Regions from separate parts of the Enterobacter sp. genome, predicted to be linked through region 2. Evidence: predicted binding sites of a transcription regulator. Region 2 holds the regulator's gene; each other region holds the start of a gene.

Region 1 (10,143 bases), on a different contig from region 2:
ACCTCATCCAGCAGGATGACAGAATAAGGACGACGGCGCACCGCTTCCGTCAGGTACCCACCTTCTTCATAACCCACATATCCCGGAGGCGCCCCGACCAGACGCGAGACGGAGTGTTTCTCCATAAACTCGGACATGTCGATACGCACCATCGCATCGTCGCTGTCGAACATAAAGTTAGCCAGCGCTTTGCACAGCTCGGTTTTACCGACACCCGTCGGCCCCAGGAACAGGAACGAACCAATCGGGCGGTTTGGATCGGACAGCCCTGCACGGCTACGACGAATAGCGTTCGATACCGCCTCAACCGCTTCGTTTTGACCAATCACACGATTGTGGAGATCGTTCTCCATGCGCAGCAGTTTTTCACGCTCGCCTTCCAGCATGCGCGCCACGGGAATACCGGTCCAGCGCGCCAGGACTTCCGCGATCTCGGCATCCGTCACTTTATTACGCAACAGACGCATCGTTTTACCTTCTGACTGCGTCGCTATCTCAAGCTGTTTTTCCAGCTCAGGAATTTTGCCGTACTGCAGTTCAGACATCCGAGCCAGATCGCCCACGCGTCGCGCCTGCTCAATGGCAATTTTTGCCTGTTCGAGTTCAGCTTTAATGGTCTGCGTACCGGAAAGGGAGGCTTTCTCGGCTTTCCACTCTTCTTCCAGCTCAGAATACTGGCGCTCTTTATCGTCCAGCTCTTCATTGAGCATATCGAGGCGTTTCTTACTGGCTTCATCAGACTCTTTCTTCAGCGCCTGCTGTTCCAGCTTGAGCTGAATGATGCGTCGGTCGAGTCGGTCCAGCTCTTCCGGCTTCGAGTCAATCTGCATACGAATGCTCGACGCCGCTTCATCAATCAGGTCGATCGCTTTATCCGGCAGCTGACGGTCAGCAATATAACGATGCGAAAGCGTCGCCGCCGCAACGATGGCCGGGTCAGTGATCTGTACATGGTGGTGCAGTTCATAGCGCTCTTTCAGACCACGCAGGATCGCGATGGTATCTTCAACGCTTGGCTCGGCAACAAACACTTTCTGGAAACGACGTTCCAGCGCAGCATCTTTCTCAATGTACTGACGGTACTCATCCAGCGTAGTGGCACCGACGCAGTGAAGTTCACCGCGCGCCAGCGCAGGTTTCAGCATGTTCCCGGCATCCATCGCGCCGTCCGCTTTACCCGCGCCGACCATGGTGTGCAGTTCATCGATAAACAGAATGACGTTGCCTTCCTGCTTCGCCAGGTCGTTAAGCACGCCTTTAAGGCGCTCTTCGAACTCGCCGCGGTATTTCGCACCGGCCACCAGCGCGCCCATATCCAGCGCCAGTACGCGACGGCCTTTCAGCCCTTCCGGCACTTCACCGTTCACAATACGCTGCGCCAGCCCTTCAACGATGGCGGTTTTACCGACACCCGGTTCACCAATCAGCACCGGGTTGTTCTTGGTACGACGTTGCAGTACCTGAATGGTACGACGAATTTCTTCGTCACGGCCGATCACCGGGTCAAGTTTGCCCTGTTCAGCACGCTCGGTCAGATCGACCGTAAATTTCTTCAAAGCCTGACGTTGGTCTTCGGCTCCCTGATCGTTCACGCTTTCACCTCCGCGCATGTTCTCAATCGCCTGAGTCACATTGGCGGTGGTCGCACCGGCGGATTTCAGCAGGTCGGTCAAGGTACCGCGTGATTCAAGCGCCGCCAGAACAAACAGCTCTGACGAAATAAAGTTGTCCCCACGTTTTTGCGCCAGCTTGTCGCAAAGGTTCAGGACGCGCACCAGATCCTGCGACGGCTGAACGTCGCCGCCGGTCCCTTCGACCTGCGGTAAACGGCTCAGCGCCTGATCGATAGCGGTGCGTAACTGGCCAGCATTAATGCCAGCGGACGTTAATAAAGGACGTACCGATCCCCCTTCCTGATTCAGCAAGGCGCTCATTAAATGAAGAGGTTCGATAAATTGGTTGTCGTGCCCCAGTGCGAGGGACTGGGCATCGGCGAGAGCAAGCTGGAATTTATTAGTAAGACGATCCAGACGCATAACTCCTCCCATAACAGGTCAAATTTGCTACTGGAGATTAAATGAGGTCATCCCTCAATTATTCAAGGTTAATGACCTGAATTATGTGAAAAGAAAACGGCACGTGCCGGATCGTCTTGATTCTTTAGGTTATATCAGCCAAATGAAACTTGCCATACGCCCCGTCGTCTTGTCGCGGCGATAAGAGAAAAAATCACCCTTTTCGGTGAATGTACAGCGATCGCCGCCGAAGATCTGCGTTATGCCGACGCTGTTCAGGCGCTGACAAGCAAGCTGGTAAATATCGGCCAGATATTTATCTCCAGAAGGCAGGAAGGCGTCCACCGCTTGCGGATCTTTATCCATAAAGGCTTCGCGAACCTCCGGCCCCACTTCAAAAGCGCGAGGACCAATGGCCGGGCCAAGCCAGGCCATAATATTGGCGGGCTCATCCTTAAAGCAGGCAACTGTCTCTTCCAGCACGCCTTCACACAGTCCACGCCAGCCCGCGTGTGCTGCAGCCACCTCGGTGCCTGAACGGTTACAGAAAAGTACCGGCAGACAATCGGCGGTCATCACGGCACAAACGGTTCCCTGAGTATTGCTGTAAGAGGCATCAGCGCGTTTAGAAGCAAAGGGTTCCCCCGTCAACTTCAGCACCGCCTTGCCATGAACCTGTTCCAGCCAGACCGGTTTCGACGGCAGGTTCCCCGCAGCAAACAGACGTCTGCGGTTCTCTTCAACATGTTCCAGGTTATCGCCACAGTGCGCGCCGAGGTTCAACGACTCCCACGCGCCCTGGCTAACACCGCCAATACGTGTTGAACTGCAGGCGACCACGCCGGCAGGCAATGGCCACTCCGGGACAATCAGTTTGGTCATAACCAGTCCACTTGATCCTTATGTTCTTCGAAATCAGCACGCATGGCGTCAATAAGCTCCACCATATCCTGCGGGATAGGCGCATGCCACTCCATCTGAATACCGGTGATCGGATGGTAAAGGCGCAGCATGGTCGCGTGCAGCGCCTGACGATCGAATTTACGCAATACGCTGATGAACTCATCCGACGCGCCCTTAGGCGGACGTGGACGACCACCGTAGACCTGATCCCCCACCAGCGGATGGGTAATGTGGGCCATATGCACGCGGATCTGGTGAGTACGCCCGGTCTCCAGACGCAGACGCAGACGCGTATGAATGCGGAAATGTTCCATAATGCGATAGTGCGTCACGGCGGGTTTACCCATCGGATGCACCGACATGTGGGTACGCTTGGTCGGGTGACGGCTGATAGGCTCTTCTACCGTCCCGCCAGAGGTCATATGCCCAATGGCTACCGCCTCATACTCACGGGTGATTTCGCGCAGCTGTAGCGACTCCACCAGACGTGTCTGAGCAGGAACGGTCTTCGCCACCACCATCAGACCGGTAGTGTCTTTATCCAGACGGTGCACGATGCCCGCGCGCGGAACATCCGCGATCGGCGGATAGTAATGGAGAAGCGCGTTAAGTACCGTACCGTCAGGATTCCCCGCGCCCGGATGAACAACCAGGTCGCGCGGCTTGTTGATTACCAGTATGTCATCATCTTCATAGACGATGTCCAGTGGGATATCCTGCGGCTCGAAGCGGATTTCCTCTTCGATTTCAGCATTGATGGCGACAGCTTCCCCACCTAACACTTTCTCTTTTGGTTTGTCCCAGATCTTGCCGTTTACCATCACGCGCTGGTCAAGGATCCATTCTTTTATGCGTGAACGCGAATAATCAGGGAACAATTCGGCCAAAGCCTGATCTAAGCGTTGACCGAGCTGATTTTCGGAGACTGTTGCGGTGAGTTCTACTCGTTGTGCCATAAACTGCTTCTTCGTTTAACGTTGGGTTTTACGGCTTTGCCGTTTAATATAGTGTGCTATTGTAGCTGGTCTTAATCGGGAGCAGGAACAGAGTTTCTCCCGGACAAACATTTGAGGAAAGTCAAAACGTCATGACGCGCATGAAATATCTGGTGGCAGCGGCCACGTTGAGCCTGGCTTTGGTGGGCTGCTCCGGTTCAAATGAACAGGTCCCTGACAATCCGCCGAATGAAATCTATGCGACTGCACAACAAAAGTTGCAGGACGGTAACTGGAAACAGGCGATAACGCAACTGGAAGCGTTGGATAATCGCTATCCATTTGGTCCGTATTCGCAGCAGGTGCAGTTAGATCTCATCTATGCATACTATAAAAATGCCGATCTGCCGCTGGCTCAGGCAACCATCGATCGTTTCATGCGTCTGAACCCGACTCATCCTAACATCGACTACGTGATGTACATGCGCGGCCTCACCAACATGGCGCTGGACGACAGTGCGCTGCAGGGCTTCTTCGGCGTGGATCGTTCCGACCGTGACCCGCAGCATGCGCGTGATGCCTTCAATGATTTCTCCAAGCTGGTGCGCGGCTATCCAAACAGCCAGTACGTGACCGACGCCACCAAACGTCTGGTGTTCCTGAAAGATCGTCTGGCGAAATATGAATACTCCGTGGCGGAATATTATACCCGCCGTGGCGCATGGGTTGCCGTGGTTAACCGCGTAGAAGGTATGCTGCGCGATTACCCGGATACTCAGGCAACGCGCGACGGCCTGAAGCTGATGGAAAATGCTTACCGTCAGATGCAGATGACCGCTCAGGCTGAAAAAGTGGCGAAAATCATCGCCGCGAACAGCAGCAACACCTGATTTTGCCTCAATGCAAAACGGCAGCCCGCTGGCTGCCGTTTTTTTATTCGTTTCTGAGCATCGCTGAAGCGCCTTAGCCTCAACACATCCTGTCAACTATGGCCCCAATTTATGCCTTCTACAAGGTAAATCTCACCTCTTCCTGCCCTGCCTCACAAAAAAGATTCCCTGACAAAAACCGACAAAATAACGTGATCTAAATCACACATTTTGACATTGGGTCGGGTATGCTGGAATCACCAAGACGGAAAGACAAGAGGTAAAATTTATGACAATGAACATTACCAGTAAACAAATGGAAATTACTCCGGCAATTCGCCAGCACGTCGCAGACCGTCTCGCCAAACTGGATAAATGGCAAACTCATTTGATTAATCCACATATCATCCTGTCCAAGGAGCCGCAGGGTTTCATCGCTGACGCAACTATCAATACTCCAAACGGCCATCTGGTCGCCAGCGCAAAACACGAGGATATGTACACCGCTATTAACGATTTGATCAACAAGCTGGAACGGCAGCTCAATAAAGTGCAACACAAAGGTGAAGCCCGTCGCGCCACAACATCGGTGAAAGACGCCAGCTTCGCGGAAGAAGTTGAAGAAGAGTAATCCTTTAAATTGAGTGTACCGCCAACGCGCCTTCGGGCGCGTTTTTTGTTTTTTATTGACAGGGTGAAAACAGTACGGGTACTTTAACGGTATCAATCGCAGGATGACTTTATGAAACTTACGCCGTTCTTCTTCGCATTCTTTTTTACCTTCCCCTGAACGGGAGGCGTTTCGTCGTGTGATAAAGAATGCGAAGACGAACAACAAGGCCTCCCACACCGGGGGGCCTTTTTTATTGATAACGATAAAATGAGACAGGCAACACTATGACACCGGAAAACCCGTTACTGGATCTGCGCGTAAAAATCAGCGCGCTGGATGAGAAACTGCTGGCGCTGCTGGCCGAACGCCGCGCCCTTGCCGTTGAAGTAGGCAAAGCCAAGCTGGACTCCCATCGTCCGGTCCGTGATATCGACCGCGAGCGGGATCTTCTGGAACGTCTCATTCAGCTCGGCAAAGCGCATCACCTCGATGCCCACTACATAACCCGGTTGTTCCAGCTCATCATTGAAGACTCCGTTCTGACCCAGCAAGCGTTACTCCAGCAGCACCTCAATAAAACCAATCCACACTCTGCGCGTATCGCCTTCCTGGGACCGAAGGGCTCTTATTCTCACCTGGCCGCACGTCAGTACGCTGCACGCCATTTCGAAGAGTTTATCGAGAGCGGCTGCGCGAAGTTTGCCGACATTTTTAACCAGGTCGAGACCGGCCAGGCGGATTACGCCGTGGTGCCGATTGAAAACACCAGCTCCGGCGCCATCAACGATGTCTACGACTTGCTGCAGCACACCAGCCTGTCGCTGGTCGGCGAGCTGACGATCCCTATCGATCACTGCGTGCTGGTATCCGGTTCAACGGACCTGAACACGATCGAAACGGTTTACAGTCATCCGCAGCCGTTCCAGCAGTGCAGCCAGTTCCTGAACCGCTATCCGAACTGGAAAATTGAGTACACCGAAAGCACCTCGGCGGCGATGGAAAAAGTGGCGCAGGCTAATTCCCCCACCGTCGCGGCGCTCGGCAGCGAAGCGGGCGGCGCGCTGTATGGCCTGCAGGTGCTGGAACGCAACCTGGCAAACCAGACGCAAAACATTACCCGCTTCGTGGTGCTGGCCCGCAAGGCAATCAATGTGTCTGACCAGGTACCCGCCAAAACCACGCTGCTGATGGCAACCGGCCAACAGGCCGGTGCGCTGGTTGAAGCCCTGCTGGTGCTGCGTAATCACAACCTGATCATGACCAGGCTGGAATCACGCCCAATCCACGGTAACCCGTGGGAAGAGATGTTTTACCTCGACATCCAGGCCAACCTGGAGTCCGCTTCCATGCAGAAAGCTCTCCGCGAGCTGGGCGAGATCACGCGTTCCATGAAGGTGCTGGGCTGCTACCCGAGCGAAAACGTCGTGCCGGTCGATCCAATCTAACGTTCGATAAAGCGGCTTTTCTTCATCCCTGCCACGCCCACCGGCAGGGTGAAGATGGCCCCGGAAAGCGGATATTTCGCCACCTCCTCCGCCTCCATATTCTCCCGCGTGGTGGTAATAAACAGCGTTTTCATGTCATCGCCGCCAAAGCAGACCATCGTCGGGCAACGCACCGGCATGCGATACTCTTCCAGCTGCTCCCCTTGCGGTGAAAAACGCGCGATGCGCCAGCCGTCAAACAGCGCGCTCCAGTAACAGCCTTCCACATCCATCGCCGCGCCGTCCGGTATCCCCTCGCCCTCTTTAAACTGACGAAACACCTCGCGCCTGCCGGGTTCGCCCTGCTCATCAAGCGGCGTACGATAGATCACACCGTTTGGCGTATCTGAGGTAAACATCCACTGCTTATCCGGGCTAAACGCTAAGCCGTTATGCCCGTGGATATCGCACTGGATCACCTTCGGCGTCAGGTCGTTGTCGATGCGCATCAGCAGGGCGCCGTTGTAATCTCCCGGCCCCCAGAACGTGCCCGCATAGAAGCGGCCCTGGTGATCGGTACCTCCATCGTTAAAACGCGCCAGCTGCGGGTTAGAGGGGTTATCACACACCTTGCGGCGCAGCAGGCCGTGTTTATCGGTCAGCCAGATACCCGTTCTCATCGCAACGATAAAACCACCCTGCTCGCGCAACGCGAAACAGCCCACCTCCTCGTGGAAAGAGAGTACGGTGTGTTCCGCCGTCGGCAGATGGTAGCGGTGGATCTCTCCTTCCAGAATATCGGCCCAGTAGAGCGCCTGCTCTTCGGCGCTCCAAGTCGGGCATTCAGGCAAATGCCCGGTGTAATTTAACAGCAGCTGCGGTTCGGCCATGACAGTTCCCCAAAATGAAAAAAGCCAGCATTGCTGGCTTTCAGTATATACATCATCGCATTACTGGCGACTGTCATTTGCCTGGCGCAATAAAGTCCGACTCTCATTCTGGAAACGCTGCGCGTAGTCGCCAAACCAGTGTTCGACCTTGCGGAAGCTATCGATAAACGCCTGCTTGTCTCCGTGCTCCAGCAGCGTAATGGCTTCACCAAAGCGCTGATAGTAGCGCTTGATCAGCGCCAGGTTGTTCTCGGAGGACATAATAATGTCCGCGTAAAGCTGCGGATCCTGCGCAAAGAGACGCCCGACCATCGCCAGCTCCAGACGATAGATAGGTGAAGAGAGCGCCAGAAGCTGTTCAAGCTGTACGTTCTCTTCCGCCAGATGCAGACCGTAGGCAAACGTGGCAAAGTGGCGCAGCGCCTGAATGAACGCCATGTTCTGGTCGTGCTCAACCGCGCTGATGCGGTGCAGTCGTGCCCCCCATACCTGAATCTGTTCCAGGAACCACTGATAGGCTTCCGGCTGACGACCGTCGCAGTAAACCACCACCTGCTTAGCAAGGCTGCCGCTGTCCGGGCCAAACATCGGGTGCAGACCCAGCACCGGACCCGTATGAGCAGCCAGCATTGCCTGCAGCGGACCATTTTTGACGGAGGCCAGATCCACCAGGATGCAATCTTTCGGTAAAGGAGGCAGCTTCCCGATGATTTGCTCCGTCACGTGGATCGGCACGCTGACGATAACCATCCCTGCATCTTTCATGAGTTCCGGAGCATGCGCCCAGTCCTCTTTTTCCAGAATGCGCACCTGATAGCCAGAAAGCGTAAGCATCTTTTCAAACAGGCGCCCCATCTGCCCAGCACCGCCGACAATCACGACCGGACGCAGGGAAGGACAGAGAGTTTTAAAGCCCTTGTCGTTTTCGCTGGAATAGGACTCCCGCATCACGCGACGCAGAACATCCTCAATCAAATCCGGCGAAACGCCCAGCGCCTGCGCCTCTTTACGGCGGGAGGCGAGCATAGAGGCTTCGCGCTCCGGGACGTAAATCGGCAGGCCGTATTTGCTTTTCACCTCACCGACTTCGGCAACCAGCGCCATGCGGCGCGCCAGCAGATCCAGCAGCGCCTTATCCACTTCATCAATTTGATCGCGCAGTGCGGTCAATTCAGCAACCATAACTACCCTCTTAAGCCAGACGCGTCGCCAGCTGGCCGTTTAAATCTTTATGGATCTCACGCAGCAGTGCATCGGTCGTCTCCCAGCTGATGCAGGCATCCGTCACGGAGACGCCGTGCTTCATGGCGCTGCGCGGTTGTTCAGATGATTGATTGCCTTCATGAATATTGCTTTCAATCATCAGACCGATAATCGAACGATTGCCATCTTTGATCTGTGCGACCACGGATTCCGCAACCGCAGGCTGGCGACGGTAATCTTTATTCGAGTTACCATGACTGCAATCTACCATCAGTGCCGGGCGCAGTCCCGCCTGCTCCATCTCTTTTTCACACTGGGCCACGTCCGCCGGGCTGTAGTTAGGGGCTTTACCGCCGCGCAGGATCACGTGGCCGTCCGGGTTACCCTGCGTTTGCAGGAGGCATACCTGGCCTGCCTGGTTGATACCGACGAAACGGTGCGGCATGGCGGCAGCGCGCATGGCATTAATCGCCGTCGCCAGGCTGCCATCGGTACCGTTTTTAAAACCAACCGGCATCGACAGGCCAGACGCCATCTCGCGGTGGGTTTGCGATTCTGTGGTACGCGCGCCAATCGCGGACCAGCTGAACAGATCGCCCAGGTACTGCGGGCTGTTCGGATCCAGCGCTTCGGTTGCCAGCGGCAGCCCCATGCTGACCAACTCCACCAGCAGGCGACGCGCAATCTTCAGGCCTGCTTCCACATCAAACGAGCCATCCATGTGCGGATCGTTAATCAACCCTTTCCAGCCGACGGTAGTACGTGGCTTCTCAAAATAGACGCGCATCACCAGATAGAGGCTATCGCTGACCTCCTCCGCTAATGCTTTAAATCGACGAGCGTACTCAATGGCGGTTTCAGGATCGTGAATGGAGCAAGGACCACACACCACCAGCAGGCGCGGATCGCGGCCGGCGATGATATTTGAGATGGTCTGACGCGAGTGCTCAATCTGAGCCTCCTGCGCGACGCTCAGCGGAAATTCTGCTTTCAGTTGATCCGGGGTAATTAAAACCTGTTCGTCAGTGATATGTACGTTGTTCAGCGCGTCTTTTTGCATGATGGCGATCCTGTAAAGCTCGTTTGCGATAGTTGTTTTCCTCAATGAGGTGAAACCACGATACCATAAAAAGTAAACATTTCAATCCAAAATACGTACACATTACTTTACACAAACCAATTTATTGCAAAAAACAGCCGCCAAAAACGTAAACTTTAAATTACAGACATATATTCTTAAGCCAGGCTATGCTGAAGAAAAAAGGAGAATGGCTATGCGTTCAATTGCTCT
Region 2 (10,143 bases):
AAAATGCGCTCTGCTGGCAACCTGTTTTTCCAACTGTTATTGTGGAGGGATTAAACGGTGTCATCACCGTTCGGAAAAAACAGGAGTTGTAAGCATGTTTACTGGTATTGTGCAGGGCACTGCCAAAGTGGTGTCCATTGATGAAAAACCTAATTTCCGTACTCATGTTGTTGAGCTGCCGGAATATATGCTTGAGGGCATTGAAACCGGTGCGTCGATTGCCCATAACGGCTGCTGCCTGACCGTTACCGAAATTAACGGCAACCAGATTAGCTTTGATTTAATGAAAGAGACGCTGCGGATCACTAACCTGGGCGAGCTGGTGGTAGGCGATACCATCAACGTTGAGCGCGCGGCGAAGTTCAGCGATGAGATTGGCGGTCATCTTATGTCGGGGCACATCATGACCACCGCCGAAGTGGCGAAAATCGTGACCTCGGAAAATAACCGTCAAATCTGGTTTAAAATGCAGGACCCGTCATTAATGAAATACATTCTCTATAAAGGATTTATTGGCATTGACGGGATTAGCCTGACGGTAGGGGAAGTGACGCCAACGCGTTTTTGCGTGCATTTAATTCCTGAAACGCTGCAGCGCACCACGCTGGGCGCGAAAAAACTGGGGCATCGCGTGAATATCGAAATCGATCCGCAGACCCAGGCTGTGGTGGATACGGTTGAGCGCGTGCTGGCAGCAAAAGAAGCCGCAATAATAAAGACCGCCGAAGAAGAATAAAAAATAACCCCGGATATCCGGGGTTATTTTATTTAGCGTGCGACACGCAGTCCGTGTTCTATCCCACGGCTGAATACCACCTGCCAGAGCTGAATATCCCGTGCGCGAAACGCCCCCGCGCAGGCATTCAGATAATAGCTAAACATTCGTTTGAATCGTTCAGAATAGTTGTCCGCAATCTCTGGCCAGGCTTTCTGGAAACGTTCATGCCATGCCATTAAGGTGGTGTCGTAGTCCGCGCCAAAGTTATGCCAGTCTTCCATCACGAAATGGGGTTCACTGGCGTTGGCAATCTGGCGAACGGACGGTAAACAGCCATTCGGAAAGATGTATTTGTTGATCCACGGGTCAACGTTGTTGTCGGTCCGCTTAGAGCCGATGGTGTGCAGCAGGAAGATGCCGTCCGGTTTCAGATTCCGGTCCACCACCTCAAAATAGGTATCGTAGTTTTTTGGCCCCACGTGCTCGAACATGCCGACGGAAACAATCCGGTCAAACTGTTCATTCAGGTCACGGTAGTCCTGCAGCCTGATATCCACATCGAGATCCTGGCAGCGCTCCCGCGCCATTTTTTGCTGTTCCGCTGAGATCGTCACGCCGACCACGCTGACGGCATAATGCTTCGCCATAAAATATGCCAGCCCACCCCAGCCGCAGCCGATATCCAGCACGCGCATGCCGGGCTGTAGCTGCAGCTTCTCGCTAATCAGACGCAGCTTCGCCTGCTGAGCCTCTTCAAGCGTAGAGGCCTCTTTCCAGTAGGCGCAGGAGTATTGCATGAAAGGGTCCAGCATACGGCTGAACAAATCGTTGCCAAGATCGTAATGTTCTTTGCCAACGATCCATGCGCGTTTTTTACTCTGGAGATTGAAAAGTCGGGCAGAGGCGACGCGCAGGGTGTCTTTCAGGTTGCGAGGGAGTTGATTTTCAAGACCGGCACGCAACACGCTGGCGAAAAAGGTATCCAGACGTTCACACTCCCACCAGCCGTCCATGTAGCTTTCTCCCAGGCCTAACGACCCTTCCCGCAACACGCGTTTAAAAAAGTCGGGATGTTTAACCTGAGGATCGGATGGCGATGATCCATTGGTAGTGATGCCTGCTCGACCTAACAGTTCACTGACGATCCGGGACCAGTTATCGTCCGGAACGCTGACTTCTTCTATACACGATGAACTCATAGCTTCTCCATCACCCTACTGTGATCAGAACCTTAAAACAGCGTAGACGCTTTTTTTGGTTTGTGAGAAATCTCACGGTAAATACCGCGAGGCTAGTATCCGACGTAGAACAGAGGAAGGGAGATAACCCTTGCCGAAATGCCTTCCATGGTAAAACGGGAGCACTCCGGCTCCCGTTAACACTTAATATTTATCGTATTTAATCGAACCAAATTTAGTATAGGCTTCAAAATTTGGTGATTCAATAGAAAATTGTTAGCAACCTAATCACTGAAATATAACATGATTTCTGGCGCAATCAGGCATGCGAGGTTTCCACCTGAGCACCGTTATCCTGCTCACGCTGTGCGGAGGCCTGCATGCGATAGCCCAATACCGCCAGCGCTACGGTGAACAGCATCACGCTGGTGGTGGTCAAAAGCGGCGTAGCAATCAGCGCCGAGACCACCAGGCTTGCCAGGAAGCACAAACCCAGCTGCAGGGTGTTCTGCAGCGCGGCGGCGCGGCCTGTTGCCTGCGGGAACGGTCGCAGGGCCTGCGCCACAACGATAGGGTAAATCGCCCCGTTCGCAATGGCCATTACGCAGAACGGGATCAAAATTTCGGCCAGACCGGCACCCGGAATAAAGCCAACGGCCCATGTCCCGATGACGCTCAGCGCATACAGCACCAGCAGCCACGGCAGCATCTGCTGGCCCTCCCATCTTTGCAGCGCCGCGCGACAGCCGTACCCGCCCACAAGGAACGCGATTGTCTGCGGAACATAGCTCAGGCCGATGGCTGCCGGACTGTAACCCATATCGTGCAGAATGAACGGCGAGCCGGTGAGCCATGCGAAGAAGCTTGCCGAGCAGGCGGCATAGATCAGGACATTCCCGCGATACGCTTTGGCGCTCAACAGCGAGGTGAAGGTAATCGGCTTCGCGTCGGCATGCGCCTCTTTTTTATGCGCGGGCTTGAGGGCGAGAGCCGGCAGCATCAGTACCAGGGTAATGGCAAACAGCGTGGCGAAGATGGCCTGCCAGTCGAAATGCGCGAGGATCCAGCTGCCCAGCAGCGGAGCCAGGGCAGGGGAGAGGCCCACCAGCGGCATAATGGTGGCGAAAATACGATTTGTGCGGTTAGCCGGGTAGTAGTCGGTCACCAGCGCCTGCCAGGTCACGGCCGCGGCACAGACGCCTACAGCCTGAATAAAACGCAGCACCAGCAGCCAGGTGGCGTCGCGTACCCATAACATCCCCAGGCAGCCCACGGCAAAAATGGCCAGACCCAGCAGCAGTACCGGTTTACGACCAAAGCGATCCGAGAGCGGTCCCCAGAGCAGCTGTGCAAAAGCAAAACCGGCGAGGAACAAACTCAGGCTGGCACTGATGGCGGCAGCGGGGGTTTGCAAATCTTCCTGCATCGCGGCAAAAGCCGGCAGGTACATATCGGTGGCCAAAAAGCCCAGCACGCTTAAGCCGCCGAGCCAGACTAAAAAACCGTTCCTGGGTTGCATTATTTTATTCTCCTGAGGAGGCAGGTATACATTGGCGCTGAGTGTAGGGAGTGCAAAGCCGCTTGTGAAACGCTAATATTTGGCGGGTGCATTCAAATTTTTTGCAGGCAGAAAATGTGGTCAGATTATTCTCTTGAAGTGGTCGATGCTGTCGCGCGTAACGGCAGCTTCAGCGGTGCGGCGCAGGAGCTGCACCGCGTCCCTTCAGCCATCAGCTACACGGTGCGTCAACTGGAGGAGTGGCTGGCGGTTCCGCTGTTTGAGCGGCGGCATCGTGACGTGGAATTGACGCCCGCCGGGGCGTGGTTTTTGAAGGAAGGGCGTTCTGTTATCAAAAAAATGCAGATCACCCGCGAACAGTGCCAGCAGATCGCCAACGGCTGGCGGGGACATCTTTCCATCGCGGTGGATAACATCGTGAAGCCGGAACGCACCCGACAGATGATTGTCGATTTCTATCGTCATTTCTCTGACGTTGAGCTGCGGGTCTCGCAGGAGGTGTTCAACGGGGTGTGGGATGCGCTGGCGGACGGCAGGGCGGAGATGGCGATTGGCGCGACGCAGGCGATCCCGGTCGGGGGACGTTACGCCTTTCGCGACATGGGGATGCTGAGCTGGAAATGCGTGGTGGCCAGCGATCATCCTCTGGCAGCGATGGACGGGCCGCTTAGCGACGATACTCTGCGCAACTGGCCCTCGCTGGTGCTGGAGGATACGTCCCGTTCATTGCCCAAGCGTATCACCTGGCTTCTGGACAACCAGCGGCGGGTGGTGGCTCCGGACTGGGAATCGTCGGCGACGTGCCTCAGTGCCGGACTGTGCGTCGCGATGGTGCCCGTTCATTTTGCGCGTCCGCGCATCGATACCGGCGAATGGGTTGAACTGACGCTGGAAAATCCGTTCCCGGACGCGGCCTGCTGCCTGACCTGGCAACAAAATGATGTCTCGCCCGCCATGGCCTGGCTGCTGGATTATCTGGGGGACAGCGAAACGCTGAACCGGGAATGGTTACGGGAGCCAGCGTAGCTGGCCCCGTAAAGGGATTAACGACGGTAGTCGCGGAACGGACCGTCCGCTACGGAACGGCGTTCAATCAGGCGCGGGTGAACTTCAATGGACTGCGACTCTTCGCGCTTGTTGACGATCCTGTCGAGCAGCATATTGAAGGCCGTTTCGCCCAGCGAATCTTTCGGCTGGTGAATGGTGGTCAGCGCTGGGGTGAAGAAGCGCGCGTTACGCACGTTGTCATACCCGATCACGGAAATATCCTGCGGTACGCGCAGACCCAGTTCATCGGCGGCGCAGAGCGCGCCCATGGCCATGATGTCACCCCCGCAGAAAACGGCGGTCGGACGGTGCGGCTGGGAAACGATCTGCTGCATCGCGCGGTAGCCTGATTCCGGCTCAAAGTCGCCCTGCACGATCCAGTTTTCCGGCACGGTGATCAGCGCTTCTTCCATCGCTTTCATAAAACCGGCCAGACGGCCCGCGCCGGTGTTGCGCTCCAGCGGACCCGGGATCACGCCAATCTCGCGGTGACCGCGTTCGATCAGGTAACGTCCGGCCATGTAACCGCCTTCAAAGGCATTGTCGATAACGGAGTCGGTGAAATCCGCACGCGCTTCGCCCCAGTCCATAACGACCATGGGGATATGGCGATACTCTTCGAGCATCGACAGCACGGATTCCGGATACTCGGAACACATTACCAGCAGGCCGTCAACGCGCTTCTGCGCCATCATCGACAGGTAGGCGCGCTGTTTTTCAATGCTGTTCCACGCGTTGCCCAGAATCAGGGTATAGCCTTTCTGGAAGCAGTTTTTTTCAACCGCTTCAATGATCTCGGCAAAATAGGCCGCTTCACTACTGGTCGCCAGCAATCCAATGGACTTGGTGTGATTAACCTTGAGGCTACGCGCGACCGCACTTGGCGAATAGTGCAGCTCCTTGATCGCTGCCCAGACGGCGTTGCGCGTCTCTTCCGCCACAAAGCGGGTTTTGTTAATTACATGTGATACGGTTGTAGTGGAAACGTTTGCGCGTTTTGCTACGTCTTTAATTGTTGCCATTAAATGTCACTCCAGACCATATCCTAAGCTCCTGAAAAACTTGAAGGTAAACGTTTGCCTTCTCTCACCCTTATCACGCAATCTTGAATTGCGGCACGCCGGGAAAACGACACGGGACGTCAGGAGGGGGTCAATGGCCGGTACGCTAATAAATTTAGCGTGGAATTTTGTCCTATCTTGATGAAAAGGGGAAGAGGTAAAGTGGTTATCAGTATAAATCCAGGAAGATTTTTGACGTAATCTGTGCAAAAATGAGCAAGCTCACTTTTCGTGTGGGGATTAAAAGGAGAAAAATTGATGAGTACCGATCTTAAGTTTTCGCTGTTCACCACCGTTGTTGTGCTGGCTCTGATTGTTGCGGCCGGTCTGACGGCTGCGCTGCACTGATTTACGCGGAGGGAGAGCCTACTCCCTCCCGACTCCCCGGATTGTTACTTCTCTGGCAAAAATCTTTTGCCATTTTGTTAACTTCTCATTTTTTGTGATTGATGTCATGCTTTCCGCTTCTTTGTTCTGTGTCACCACATGACACGGCATCCGGAGTTGACGCATGAAAATCAATTTTCCCCTGCTGGCCCTGGCGATTGGCGCTTTTGGGATTGGCACCACTGAATTCTCCCCGATGGGGTTACTGCCCGTCATCGCCCGCGGCGTGGACGTCTCGATCCCTGCGGCAGGCATGTTGATCAGCGCCTACGCTATCGGCGTGATGGTGGGAGCGCCGCTGATGACGCTTCTGCTTTCTCATCGCGCGCGCCGCAATGCGCTGATTTTCCTGATGGCGATTTTCACCCTCGGCAACGTGCTTTCGGCCATTTCGCCGGACTACACCACGCTGATGCTGTCACGTATTCTGACAAGCCTCAACCACGGCGCGTTCTTTGGGCTGGGGTCGGTCGTGGCGGCAAGCGTGGTGCCAAAACACAAGCAGGCGAGCGCCGTGGCCACCATGTTTATGGGGCTGACCATCGCTAACATCGGCGGTGTTCCTGCGGCAACCTGGCTGGGAGAAGCGATCGGCTGGCGTATGTCTTTCCTGGCGACGGCCGGGCTGGGCGTGGTCGCGATGGTGGCATTGTTCTTCTCCCTGCCGAAAGGCAGCGCCGGAGAACGTCCGGAAGTGCGTAAGGAGCTGGCGGTGCTGATGCGCCCGCAGGTGCTTTCCGCGCTGCTTACCACCGTTCTCGGGGCAGGGGCGATGTTTACCCTCTATACCTATATTTCACCGGTACTGCATGACATTACCCACGCAACGCCTCTCTTTGTGACCGCGATGCTGGTGCTGATTGGCGTGGGCTTCTCGATCGGTAACTATCTCGGTGGGAAATTTGCCGACCGTTCCGTGAGCGGGACGCTGAAGGGCTTCTTAACTCTGCTGATTGTCATCATGATTGCCATTCCGTGGCTGGCGCGAAACGAGTTTGGCGCCGCGGTGGCGATGGTCGTCTGGGGTGCAGCAACGTTCGCCGTGGTGCCACCGCTGCAGATGCGCGTGATGCGTGTTGCGCATGAAGCGCCGGGCCTCTCATCCTCGGTCAATATCGGTGCCTTTAACCTGGGCAATGCGCTCGGTGCGGCGGCCGGTGGGGTCGTGATTTCAGGTGGTCTGGGATACAGCTTTGTGCCGGTGATGGGGGCAATCATTGCCGCGCTCGGCCTGCTGTTGGTGATGATGTCGGGGCGTAAACAGCCAGAAGCAGCCTGCGCTGCGGAATAAACCAAAAACGCAGAAGGGCGAACCCTTCTGCGTGTCTTTTACGCGGCGAAGTTCTTCGCCACAAAGTCCCAGTTAACCAATGCCCAGAAGTGTTCCAGGTAGTTCGGGCGCGCGTTACGGTAATCGATGTAGTAAGCGTGTTCCCATACGTCCACGGTCATCAGCGGCTTCGCGCTGGTGGTCAGCGGGGTGCCCGCGTTAGAAGTGGATACGATAGCCAGTTTGCCATCCGCCTCTTTAACCAGCCACGTCCAGCCTGAACCGAAGTTCTTGATGGCGGCATCGGTGAATTTCGCCTTGAAGTCCGCGAAGCTGCTAAATGCGGCGTTGATAGCGGTAGCCAGTTCACCGACAGGTTCACCGCCGGCATTCGGCGCCAGGCAGTGCCAGTAGAAGGTGTGGTTCCACACCTGAGCTGCGTTGTTGAATACGCCACCCTCAGAGCTGCGGACGATCTCTTCCAGCGTTTTGCCTTCAAAATCGGTGCCCTTGATCAGGTTGTTCAGGTTGGTGACGTAAGTCTGGTGATGTTTGCCGTAGTGATATTCCAGGGTTTCCGCAGAAATGTGCGGGGCCAGGGCGTCTTTTGCATACGGTAGTGCAGGTAATTCGAACGACATTGCTTCTCTCCTTATTGTATTTTGCGTTGCCAATAACCACACAGACAACAAGGACAGGATAGCAAATTGAAAGGGTATGCAAAAGAGGAACTTACCCTGCCACGGGTGTGGCAGGGCAGGGGTTAGCGAATGGTTTTCGGCGTCATCACGCGACGCGCGCCGACGTAGTGGCGTACCCAGTAGTCTTCACTGAGAGAGGTGATCTGAATATCCTGACCGCTACGTGGAGACTGGATGAATTTCCCGTTGCCGACATAGACGCCGACGTGGTCAGCCGTGCCGCGACCCTGGGTGCGGAAGAACACCAGATCGCCATTTTCCAGCTCACCGCGGTCAACCGGTGAGGCATCGCGGAGGTGGTACATCTCATTGGCGGTACGAGGAATGCGGAACTTGACCAGATCTTTATAGGCGTAATAGACGAGGCCGCTGCAGTCAAAACCGGTACGCGGCGAAGTCCCACCCCAGTGATAAGGTTTGCCAATCTGCCCCATCAGCTTATTCATTGCGGTTTTTTGCGCTTTCTGTACGCGCACTTTATGCACTTCAGCAATTTTCGTGATCTTCGTGCATTTCGCCTTATGGCCTTTACGCGTGATGCATTTTTCAGTAACGAGGTTAGAGGCGGTTTGCGAAGCTTTACTTTTGGCAGAGTGGGCAGTGCGGGAAGGTTTTGTTTTTGTTTTGCTGGAAGCGGTCTGTTTCGTCTGAGCCGGTGTTTTTTTCTTGTCGTTCTTAGCGGTGGTTTTTTTCTTACGTTCTGTGGCTTTCACCAGATGGTTTTTTTGTACAGCAGAATGCCGCGCCTGCTGAGAGGCGTTTGCCACTGGCGTGAAAGTGAGTGAAGTAAACAGTAAAGCACAGAGCGTGATCGAGATTTTATTTATCCGCGCCACTGGGCAGTCCCCTGATAAATGCAGGTCATCAATAATACCCGCGTGTGATTTACAAAGCCCGTCGATTCTAATCTATAAAAAGCCAGAAAGTTAATAGCATTTTTCAATCTACAATCGTGTTTCGTTAGCAAGTGCAAAAAAATTCATCGTTCTGTCGCACATTTGCCCGCTCCTTAAGCAAAACCATGAATGCCGCAGGGGTAAACACCATTTGCAATGCAACTTTTCGTGACTCGGGGTAGAATGTATAAACGTGACAAAAATGTTATTTTCCGATGCCAGTCTGAACCGCTACAATGTCAGACGAATGCCGTAACAGAAGTTAAAGGAAGCAAGACATGAGCACCACTATTGAAAAAATCCAGCGCCAGATCGCTGAAAACCCGATTCTGCTGTATATGAAAGGTTCTCCGAAGCTGCCAAGCTGCGGCTTCTCCGCACAAGCGGTTCAGGCGCTGTCAGCCTGTGGTGAGCGTTTTGCTTACGTTGATATCCTGCAGAATCCGGACATCCGCGCTGAGCTGCCTAAGTACGCTAACTGGCCGACTTTCCCACAGCTGTGGGTTGACGGCGAACTGGTTGGCGGCTGCGATATCCTGATTGAAATGTATCAGCGCGGCGAACTGCAGCAGCTGATCAAAGAGACGGCGGCGAAGTATAAAACGGAAGAGCCGGACGCAGAGTAATTTTCTGCGCAAATAAAAAAGCGACCAGATAAGGTCGCTTTTTTTTATTCTTCGCTGTCACCCATCGGCAGCGGCCAGCCGCCAAGACGCTTCCAGCGGTTGACGATCTCACAGAACAGCTCTGCGGTGCGCTCCGTATCGTATAGAGCGGAGTGCGCCTGCGTTCCGTCGAACGGAATGCCAGCCGTAATGCAGGCTTTAGATAACACCGTTTGTCCCAGCGCCAGGCCGCTCAATGCGGCGGTGTCGAAGGTGACAAAAGGGTGGAAGGGGTTGCGTTTGAGCGACGCGCGCTCCGCGGCAGCCATGGTAAAGCTGTGATCGAAGGTGGCGTTATGGGCCACCATAATGGCGCGGCTGCAGTTGCTCTCTTTCATGCCTTTACGCACCATTTTAAAAATGGCGTGCAGCGCATCATATTCACTGACGGCACCGCGCAGCGGGTTATGCGGATCGATACCGTTAAACGCCAGCGCTTCCGGCTGTAAGTTTGCCCCTTCGAAAGGTTCAACGTGGAAATGCAGCGTGGTGTCCGGTGTAAGCCAGCCCTGTTCATCCATCTTCAGCGTGATGGCGGCAATTTCGAGCAGCGCATCGGTTTTAGCGTTAAATCCGGCTGTTTCTACATCAATGACAACGGGATAAAAACCACGAAAACGGTCGCACAGACCGCTAAATTGAGCGTTATCGGACATCAGGGTCTCTTACATGGGGAAAAAGCAGAGCGCATTATGGCAAAT
Region 3 (10,143 bases), on a different contig from region 2:
GCGGAGCAGGCGCTACACATCCTCCGGCAGCTGCAGAAAATGGGGGTACGTATTGCGATTGATGATTTTGGCACCGGCTATGCGAGCTATGCGCGGCTGAAAAGCGTGGATGCGGATATTCTCAAGATCGACGGCAGCTTTATCCGCAATATCGTCAACAACAGCCTGGATTATCAGATTGTGGCGTCTATCTGCCATCTGGCGCGCATGAAGAAGATGCTGGTGGTGGCGGAGTACGTCGAAACCGAAGAGATACGTAGCGCGGTTCACGCGCTAGGCATCGATTATGTGCAGGGCTATCTGATTGGCAGACCGGCGCCGCTTGAGTCGCTGCTGGAAGCTGAGGCGTCCTGCGCGGACGCCTGAACCGTTACGCGGCGACGTCGGCGCTCTCTTCTTCGATTTTGAGCAGCCAGCCGGTGACCGCTTCCCAGTACTGCTGTTCTTTTTCCAGGTCCAGCAGGACCAGCGCGTTCTGGCTGAACCAGTCGTGCGGGAAGCTCAGCGTCCAGTGATGGTCGTCGGTTTTAAGCTTCAGCGTGGGCGGCGTGGTGGTGGCCTGGCGCTGGTTATTGAGCAGTACGCCCAGACGCAGCAGCTGTATAAGCGGCAGGAACTGTTTTTTCTTGAACAGCGTGAAGCGCGGCAGGTCGTCGAGCTTGATGGCTTTGCGGTGATAACGCACCAGGGTCGCCATCATGGTTTGCTGCTCCTGGTTGAAGCCAGGCAGATCGCTATTTTGCAGAATGTAGGCCGAATGGCGATGCATCCCGCTGTGGTTGATGTTGAGCCCCACCTCGTGGAGCATTGCGGCCCATTTTAACAGCGCGGCAAGCTGCGGGTGCGCGAGCTTCGGATTCTGCTCTTCCCACTGCTCGTACATCTGCACCGTGGTGTCCAGCACGCGCTTCGCCTGCTCGCGGTCGATATTGTACTGGTTAGCCAGGCTTTGTGCGGTGCGGCTGCGAATATCCTGATGGCGGAAGCGGCCTTCCATCTCATACAGCACACCTTCGCGCAGCGCGCCGTCGGAAAGGCGCAGCTCTTTAATGGCGAGGGCATCAAACACGCCGCAGAGGATGGCCAGCCCCGGAACGAAGACCACCTTACGCTCGTCGGAAAGCCCCGGCAGGCTTAAGGCGTCAAAACTTTTATGCTTCAGCACCTCTTCGGTCAGCAATGTCAGGCGTTCGGGCGTGATAAACCCGTCTTTTTCACCCATCGCCAGCAGCACTTCATGCGCCGCTTTGATGGTACCCGACGCGCCCAGCGCCACGTTCCAGCCCTGGATACGGTACTGCCAGGCCAGGTTTTCCAGCTTCTGGACGGCCGCCATCCGCGCACGCTGGAAGTTCTCGCGGGTGATGCAACCGCCCGGGAAATACATCTGTGCGAAGCTGACGCATCCCATACGGCGGCTTTCCACCAGGCGCGGCTCAAAGTCTTCGCCGATCACAAGCTCCGTAGAACCGCCGCCGATGTCGATCACCAGCTTGCGCCCTTTTTCCGGCTGGGTGTGCTCGACGCCCATGAAGATCAGACGCGCTTCCTCGTTGCCGGAGATGATCTCAATCGGGTAGGGGATCACCTTTTCGGCCCGCTTGAGAAACTCAGGTGCGTTCAGGGCCTGGCGTAGGGTGTGGGTGCCCACGATGCAAACGCTGGAGGGCGAGAAGCCCTGCAGGCGTTCAGCAAACAGCGACAGGCAGTTTAACCCGCGCTCCATCGCCTCTTCGCTGAGCATGCTGCGTTCATCAAGACCATCCGCCAGGTGTACGCGCTGCTTCAGACGACCGATGATCTGCAACGCGCCATCTACCTCACGGGCGATGACCATGTGGAAACTATTAGAGCCAAGATCGACCGCGGCGAATTCCTGCGGGCGTGGGGTCTTATCATTTATCGGCATAGGTTAATCGGGTTGCTCGAGTGATTTGATATAGTCGTAAATCGCCAGTTGCGACCGCACTTTACGGCGGTTGCCGCGCGGTACATAGCGGTTACTGAGTTCTTTGTCGATATAGCGTGCTTTCACGGTATCGCTAAACAGAATCTCGATGATGTCGAGGATCTGCTGCTTCAGGCGCGGATCCAGCAGCGGTGCCGCGACTTCAATTCGGTAGTCAATATTGCGCGTCATCCAGTCTGCCGAAGAGAGATAGACCTGTTTATCACCCGCATTATCGAAAATATAGACCCGATCGTGCTCCAGGTAGCGGTCAACAATGCTGATCACGCGAATATTGTCGCTGATGCCTTCCAGTTCCGGGATCAGCGAGCACATGCCGCGGATCAGAAGATTAACCGGTACGCCGGAGCTGGACGCCGCATAGAGCCTGTCCACCAGCCCTTTATCGACAAGGTTGTTAAGCTTCAGCGTGATGCCGGACGACAGCCCTTTCTGGGCATTGGCGATCTCTTTATCGATCATATCGTACAGCAGACGGCGCGAGTTCTGCGGCGAGACCAGCAGATAGTCGAAGCTCACCGGACGGTACGGGTTTTCGATAAAGTTAAAGACCCGGCGCACTTCGTTAGTGATGCGGGCATCGGCAGTTAAGAGCGAGTAGTCGGTATAAATTCGCGCGGTTTTCTCGTTAAAGTTCCCGGTACCGATGTGGGCATAACGCACCACCTCATCGCCCTCTTTACGAGAGATGAGGAACAGCTTGGCGTGAATTTTCAGCCCTGGCGCGGAGAAAATGACGTGCACACCGGCTTCCGTCAGACGACGCGCCCAGTGAATGTTCGCCTCTTCGTCGAAGCGCGCCTGCAGCTCAACCACCACGGTGACTTTTTTGGCGTTGTGCGCCGCGTGGATCATCGCATCGATGATGCGAGAATCTTTTGCCACGCGGTAGATGTTGATTTTGATCGCCAGCACGCTCGGGTCGAACGAGGCCTGACGCAGCAGTTCCAGCACGTGCTCGAAGGTGTGGTACGGATAGTAGAGCAGGACATCGCGTTCGCGGATGGCGTCGAATCCGTTGCGGAATTTATCGAACCAGAGATGGCGCAGGCGCGGCAGCGGCTTGTTCACCAGGTTGGCTTTGCCGACGTTCGGGAAGCCAATAAAATCTTTAAAGTTGTGGTAACGACCACCCGGAACGATGGAGTCATAGCGCGAAATGGTCAGTTTCTCACGCAGCATCTCCACCATGGCGTCCGGCATATCGCGCTGATAGACGAAGCGCACCGGTTCAGCCGTCAGGCGCTGTTTCAGGCTGGATGACATCAGCTCCATCAGGCTGGCTTCCATCTCGTGCACCAGGTCATATTCGGCGTCACGAGTCATTTTCATCGAGTAGGCGTTTAACGCATCGTAATCGAAGAAGCCTTTGAAGATGTCGTCCAGACAGTAGCGCAGGATGTTATCCAGCAGGATCATTGGTTTGCGTCTGCGCGGGGTTTCCGGCGGCAGATTCACAAAGCGCGGCACCTTGTCGGATGGGATCTCCAGCAGCGCGTAACGGATAGATTCACCGCGAATAATTTCCACCGCCAGGTAGGTGTAGTCATCTTTCAAAAACTGCACCAGATCGGTTTCGCGGTTGATCAGAATGGGGGTAATGTGCTGGCGCAGATAGTGTTTGAAGTAGTGGCGCAGCCAGTTTTGTTGGTTAACGGAAAGCTGGCGTTCGTTAATCAGGAAGATTTGATTGCGCGCCATCTCCAGCAGCAGTTCGTTATACAGGCCGTCAAATTCCTGATCGGCTTTCAGCACGCGGGACTGGATTTTGCCCAGCAGATGCCGCGAGTGCGAGTTTAAGCCCTGTTCTTCGCTGATAATGATGCGTCTTTTCAGCTCGGCAAAGCGAACCTTGTAGAACTCATCCAGGTTGTTCGAATAAATACCCAAAAAACGCATGCGCTCGATCAGCGGGTTACTTTTGTCTGCCGCTTCCTGGAGTACACGTTCGTTGAATGCTAACCAGCTTAGCTCTTTCTCGATATATAACTTTTCCTGACCCATTACAGCTCACACTCCAGTTCAATCACAGGACGTGGTAAATCCGTCTCGTCCTTATTATGGCGAGCATTTCCACGATATGTCCAACAGTGCCAGAAAAGTATGACAGTTATTTTTTTTGTTGGGGAATTTAGAGGGTTGGGGAGGGGACATTCGGGTAATGCATCAGGCAGGTCGGGTAAGCGCAGAAGCGCCACCCGACATAATAAACTACTCTTCCGCCGCATGACCCTGCGGAGGTAACTTAACGCCGTCCAGCCAGGCAGCGCCGTCGCGCATCTCGAGACGTCCGTCGACAAACCAGCTTACCACCAGCGGGTAAATGGCGTGTTCCTGGGTCTGCACGCGTTCGGTCACGTCTTCTTCGCTATCGCCGTCAAAGACCGGGACTTTCGCCTGCAGGATAACCGGACCGCCGTCCAGCTCGTCGGTAACGAAATGCACGGAGGTGCCATGCTCCTCATCGCCATTTTCCAGAACCTGACGATGGGTATGCAGGCCGGGATATTTCGGCAGAAGAGAAGGGTGAATATTCAGCAGACGTCCGGCGAAGTGTTCTACAAAAGCCGGGCTCAGAATGCGCATATAGCCCGCCAGCACGACTACGTCCGGCGCGTAGGCATCAATCTCATGCACCAGCTCGCGGTCAAAGGCTTCACGCCCGGCAAACTGGCTGGCTTCCAGCGCGTGCGCGGGAATGTTCGCTTCCCGCGCGCGCTCAAGGCCGAACGCGTCGGCCTTGTTGCTGAATACTGCCCGAATGGTGCCGTTGATTTTCTTCTGCTTGCAGGCGTCTATGATGGCCTGCAAATTGCTTCCGTTGCCGGAAATGAGCACCACGATGTTTTTCATTCAATGACCACACGCTGTTCGGAATCGGAGGCTTTAATCGTACCGATTTTCCACGCGTTTTCACCTTTCTCCGTCAGCAGCTTCACTGCTTTATCCGCTTCGCTTGCCGGCAGGGCGATAACCATGCCCACGCCGCAGTTAAAGGTACGGTACATTTCGTGAGAGCTCACGTTGCCCGCGGTCTGCAGCCAGTTAAACACGGCTGGCCACTGCCATGAGGATTCGTCGATCACCGCCTGGGTGTTGTCCGGCAGAACGCGCGGAATATTTTCCCAGAAGCCGCCGCCGGTCAGGTGGGCAATGGCGTGAACGTCGACGTTCTCGATAAGCTCGAGCACGTTCTTCACGTAGATACGTGTTGGCGCAAGCAGATGGTCAGCCAGTGGTTTACCGTCAAGCTCGGTGGTCAGCGGATCACAGCCGCTCACTTCGAGGATTTTACGCACCAGGGAGTAGCCGTTAGAGTGCGGGCCGCTGGAGGCCAGCGCGATCAGCACATCGCCATCGGCCACTTTGCTGCCGTCGATAATTTCTGATTTTTCTACTACGCCGACGCAGAAGCCCGCGACGTCATAATCTTCGCCGTGATACATGCCCGGCATTTCTGCGGTTTCACCACCGACCAGCGCGCAGCCAGACTGCAGACAGCCTTCGGCGATACCGTTAATCACGCTTGCCGCGGTATCTACGTCCAGTTTGCCAGTCGCGTAGTAATCGAGGAAGAACAGCGGCTCTGCGCCCTGTACCACCAGGTCATTCACGCACATCGCGACCAGATCGATACCGATCGTGTCGTGACGTTTTAAATCCATCGCCAGGCGCAGCTTGGTGCCTACACCGTCAGTACCCGAGACCAGAACAGGTTCACGATATTTTTGCGGCAGCGCGCACAGTGCGCCGAATCCACCCAGACCACCCATCACTTCCGGGCGGCGGGTTTTTTTCACCACACCTTTGATTCGGTCAACCAGCGCATTACCTGCGTCAATATCAACACCGGCATCTTTGTAGCTGAGAGAAGTTTTGTTGGTCACGGCTTAAATCCCCACGCGATTGCATAGCTAGTAAGAAAAATCGGCGCAATTCTAACAGTCCAGGCAAACGTTTGCGAGCCTATTCTGGACGTGGAGATCTTTTTTTCTGTGCACCCCGTGAATGCAGCCAAACTTGACTCTGTTCACGAAAATGAAACCGGTTTCTGAGAACTGCTTGCAACGGTTATTCCCTTTGCACATCATCGAACTGAAACCGGTTTCTGTAATTGTTTTTGCAGAAAATAACGCAGAATGAGGGAAAGCGAATGTCAGGATTTAAAGCAGATTTTCTGTGGGGTGGGGCCGTTGCGGCGCACCAGCTGGAAGGCGGCTGGAAAGAGGGTGGCAAAGGCGTGAGCGTGGCCGATGTCATGACCGCGGGCGCGCACGGCGTGCCGCGTGAAATCACCAACGGCGTGCTGGAAGGGAAAAATTACCCTAACCATGAAGCCATCGATTTCTACCACCGCTATAAAGAAGACATCAAACTCTTTGCCGAGATGGGGTTCAAATGCTTCCGCACCTCTATTGCCTGGACGCGGATCTTCCCGAAAGGCGACGAGCTTGAGCCTAACGAGGCTGGCCTGAAATTCTATGACGACCTGTTCGACGAATGCCTGAAGTACGGCATCGAACCGGTTATCACCCTGTCTCACTTCGAGATGCCTTTCCATCTGGTCACTGAATACGGCGGCTGGCGCAACCGTAAGCTGATCGACTTCTTCGTTCGTTTTGCAAAAGTGGTATTCCAGCGCTATCAGCATAAAGTGAAGTACTGGATGACCTTCAACGAGATCAACAACCAGGCCAACTTCCACGAAGACTTTGCGCCGTTCACTAACTCCGGGCTGAAGTACGCGCCGGGTGAAGACCGTGAGCCGGTGATGTTCCAGGCGGCGCACTATGAGCTGGTGGCCAGCGCCCTGGCGGTGAAGGCGGGGCGTGAGATTAACCCGTCGCTGCAGATTGGCTGCATGATTGCCATGTGTCCTATCTACCCGCTCACCTGCGCGCCGGACGATATGATGATGGCGATGAACGCCATGCACCGCCGCTACTGGTTCACCGACGTGCACGTGCGCGGCAGGTACCCGCAGCATCTGCTCAACTACTTTGCGCGTCGCGGCTTTACGCTGGATATTACCGAAGAAGATAAAGCCGCGCTGACGCAGGGCTGCGTGGACTACATCGGCTTCAGCTACTATATGTCCTTCGCCACCAAGGCGACGTCGGATAACCCGCAGCTGGATTACGACGAGAGCAAGAGCCTGGTCACTAACCCGTACGTGCAGAAATCGGACTGGGGCTGGCAGATTGACCCGGTGGGGCTGCGCTACTCCCTCAACTGGTTCTGGGATCACTATCAGCTGCCGCTGTTTATCGTTGAGAACGGCTTTGGCGCGATCGACGTGCAGGAGAGCGACGGCACGGTGAACGACCAGTACCGCATTGACTACCTGTCCGCCCACATCCGCGAGATGAAAAAAGCGGTGGAGGAAGATGGCGTGGATCTGATGGGCTATACCCCGTGGGGCTGTATCGACCTCGTTTCTGCCGGTACGGGCGAAATGAAAAAACGCTACGGCTTTATCTTTGTCGACAAAGACAATGAAGGCAACGGCACGCTGAACCGCAGCAAGAAGAAATCGTTCGACTGGTATAAGCAGGTAATTGCGAGCAACGGCGATAGCCTGTAATTGCCGGGTGGCGCTAACGCTTACCCGACCTACACTACACGTAGGTCCGCGTAAGCGCAGCGCCACCGGGCAGAACCCGCACCCAAGCCGGAGTCTTGCCTCCGGTTTTTTTTGTCTCTAAATCACTTTGCTTGATATACGTCAAGCAAGATGGGTATGGCCTAATCCGAAAAAAGCGGTATAATCCCGCGATTTTTTTGCGGACGCCGCCTCAGAGGAGAAAGAGAATGAAGATTGTGGAAGTGAAACACCCACTCGTTAAACACAAGTTGGGCCTGATGCGTGAGCATGACATCAGCACGAAGCGTTTTCGCGAACTGGCATCTGAAGTCGGCAGCCTGCTGACATACGAAGCGACCTCCGATCTGGAAACAGAAAAAGTCACCATCGAAGGCTGGAACGGCCCGGTGCAGGTTGAGCAGATCAAAGGTAAGAAAATTACCGTGGTGCCAATCCTGCGTGCCGGTCTCGGCATGATGGAAGGCGTGCTGGAGCACGTGCCAAGCGCGCGCATCAGCGTGGTCGGGATCTACCGTAACGAAGAAACCCTTGAGCCGGTTCCTTACTTCCAGAAGCTGGTGTCTAACATCGACGAGCGTATGGCACTGGTGGTTGACCCGATGCTGGCGACCGGTGGTTCGATGATCGCCACCATCGACCTGCTGAAAAATGCAGGCTGTAACAGCATTAAGGTGCTGGTGCTGGTTGCGGCTCCGGAAGGGATCGCGGCGCTGGAAAAAGCGCACCCGGACGTTGAGCTGTATACCGCCTCTATCGACCAGGGCCTGAACGAGCACGGATACATCATTCCGGGGCTCGGCGATGCCGGCGATAAGATCTTTGGTACGAAATAATCGAATAACGATAAATAAGCCGACTTTGATAGTCGGCTTTTTTTTGAATAAAACACCAACAACAATACTACTCAGAGGAAAACACTATGACGCGCCGTGCTATCGGGGTGAGTGAAAGACCGCCGCTTTTACAGACTATCCCGCTTAGTTTGCAGCACCTGTTCGCCATGTTTGGCGCAACCGTGCTGGTGCCAATCCTGTTCCACATTAACCCGGCAACCGTGCTGTTGTTCAACGGCATCGGTACGTTGTTGTACCTCTTTATCTGTAAAGGCAAAATCCCGGCGTATCTGGGGTCAAGCTTCGCCTTTATCTCGCCGGTTCTGCTGCTGCTGCCGTTGGGTTATGAAGTCGCGCTGGGCGGCTTTATCATGTGTGGCGTCCTGTTCTGCGTGGTGTCCTTCATTGTGAAGAAAGCCGGTACCGGCTGGCTGGACGTGATGTTCCCGCCTGCGGCGATGGGCGCCATCGTTGCGGTCATCGGTCTGGAGCTGGCGGGCGTCGCGGCGAATATGGCCGGTCTGCTGCCTGCTGACGGCCAGTCACCGGATTCCAAAACCATTATCATCTCGCTGGTAACGCTTGGCGTAACGGTGTTTGGTTCCGTCCTGTTCCGCGGCTTTATGGCGATCATCCCGATCCTGATCGGCGTGCTGGCGGGCTACGCGCTCTCCTTCGCGATGGGCGTGGTGGACACCACTCCGATTGCCGAGGCGCACTGGTTCGCGCTGCCAACCTTCTACACCCCTCGCTTCGAATGGTTTGCGATTTTCACCATTCTGCCTGCGGCGCTGGTGGTGATTGCGGAGCACGTCGGCCACCTGGTGGTGACGGCGAACATCGTTAAGCGCGATTTAATCCGCGACCCGGGTCTGCACCGTTCCATGTTTGCGAACGGTTTCTCCACCATTATCTCCGGTTTCTTTGGCTCAACGCCAAACACCACCTACGGTGAGAACATCGGCGTGATGGCGATTACCCGCGTCTACAGTACCTGGGTTATCGGCGGCGCGGCGATCATCGCCATTCTGCTCTCCTGCGTCGGCAAGCTGGCGGCAGCGATTCAGATCATCCCGGTGCCGGTGATGGGCGGCGTGTCTCTGCTGCTGTACGGGGTAATTGGTGCCTCCGGTATTCGCGTGCTGATTGAATCCAAAGTGGATTACAGCAAGGCGCAGAACCTGATCCTGACCTCAGTAATCCTGATTATCGGCGTGAGCGGCGCGAAGGTGCACATCGGTGCGGCCGAGCTGAAGGGCATGGCGCTCGCGACCATCGTCGGCGTTGGCCTGAGCCTGATCTTCAAGCTGATCTCGGTGATCCGCCCAGAAGAGGTGGTACTGGACGCTGACGAAAGCGAAAAAGCGTCACATTGATCGAAAAGTCGGGCGAGGGATCGCCCGGTTCTCTCCTTGCAGGTTCCGTGTTAAACTCCTTTCCGATTTTACGTAGGATCTCTGGTTGAGGTATTTCTGAACGGACCGGCACAGCTCTCTCTGCCACTTTATCTCCCTGACGACGAAACTTTCGCGAGTTTCTGGCCGGGTGATAACCCCTCTTTACTGGCTGCACTGCAAAACGTGCTGCGCCAGGATCACAGCGGATACATCTATATCTGGTCACGCGAAGGCGCGGGGCGCAGCCATCTGCTGCATGCCGCCTGCGCGGAGCTTTCAGCGCGCGGTGATGCAGTAGGCTACGTGCCGCTGGATAAACGTACGTGGTTCGTGCCTGAG

Evidence for each region. Region 2 encodes PurR, which represses purine synthesis genes. Its sites were predicted from a motif close to CANGCAAACGTTTGCNTG; they were not measured.
Region 1: raiA (ribosome-associated translation inhibitor RaiA) is a predicted target of PurR. The motif match lies at 4,897-4,914, and genes of this name have one in related genera.
Region 3: purM (phosphoribosylformylglycinamidine cyclo-ligase) is a predicted target of PurR. The motif match lies at 5,917-5,934, and genes of this name have one in related genera.

What each region holds. Positions count from the first base shown of each region.
Region 1 covers NZ_CDRQYH010000100.1:1,008-11,150, forward strand. The annotation lists gene clpB (ATP-dependent chaperone ClpB) at 1-2,036, opposite strand, end outside; gene yfiH (purine nucleoside phosphorylase YfiH) at 2,166-2,897, opposite strand; gene rluD (23S rRNA pseudouridine(1911/1915/1917) synthase RluD) at 2,894-3,874, opposite strand; gene bamD (outer membrane protein assembly factor BamD) at 4,006-4,743, shown strand; gene raiA (ribosome-associated translation inhibitor RaiA) at 5,012-5,353, shown strand; Phe leader region at 5,464-5,589, shown strand; gene pheL (pheA operon leader peptide PheL) at 5,465-5,512, shown strand; gene pheA (bifunctional chorismate mutase/prephenate dehydratase) at 5,620-6,780, shown strand; gene ACWYRJ_RS19445 (SMP-30/gluconolactonase/LRE family protein) at 6,777-7,649, opposite strand; gene tyrA (bifunctional chorismate mutase/prephenate dehydrogenase) at 7,710-8,831, opposite strand; gene aroF (3-deoxy-7-phosphoheptulonate synthase AroF) at 8,842-9,912, opposite strand; gene ACWYRJ_RS19460 (DUF2799 domain-containing protein) at 10,127-10,143, shown strand, end outside.
Region 2 covers NZ_CDRQYH010000023.1:15,519-25,661, forward strand. The annotation lists gene ACWYRJ_RS09475 (riboflavin synthase subunit alpha) at 95-736, shown strand; gene cfa (cyclopropane fatty acyl phospholipid synthase) at 769-1,917, opposite strand; gene punC (purine nucleoside transporter PunC) at 2,216-3,415, opposite strand; gene punR (DNA-binding transcriptional activator PunR) at 3,530-4,441, shown strand; gene purR (HTH-type transcriptional repressor PurR) at 4,459-5,484, opposite strand; gene cydH (cytochrome bd-I oxidase subunit CydH) at 5,782-5,871, shown strand; gene ACWYRJ_RS09505 (MFS transporter) at 6,035-7,201, shown strand; gene sodB (superoxide dismutase [Fe]) at 7,240-7,821, opposite strand; gene ACWYRJ_RS09515 (C40 family peptidase) at 7,944-8,717, opposite strand; gene grxD (monothiol glutaredoxin 4) at 9,056-9,403, shown strand; gene rnt (ribonuclease T) at 9,448-10,098, opposite strand.
Region 3 covers NZ_CDRQYH010000003.1:39,215-49,357, reverse strand. The annotation lists gene ACWYRJ_RS01745 (EAL domain-containing protein) at 1-366, shown strand, start outside; gene ppx (exopolyphosphatase) at 371-1,909, opposite strand; gene ppk1 (polyphosphate kinase 1) at 1,913-3,973, opposite strand; gene purN (phosphoribosylglycinamide formyltransferase) at 4,181-4,822, opposite strand; gene purM (phosphoribosylformylglycinamidine cyclo-ligase) at 4,819-5,856, opposite strand; gene ACWYRJ_RS01720 (6-phospho-beta-glucosidase) at 6,123-7,553, shown strand; gene upp (uracil phosphoribosyltransferase) at 7,781-8,407, shown strand; gene uraA (uracil permease) at 8,494-9,783, shown strand; gene ACWYRJ_RS01705 (DnaA inactivator Hda) at 9,880-10,143, shown strand, end outside.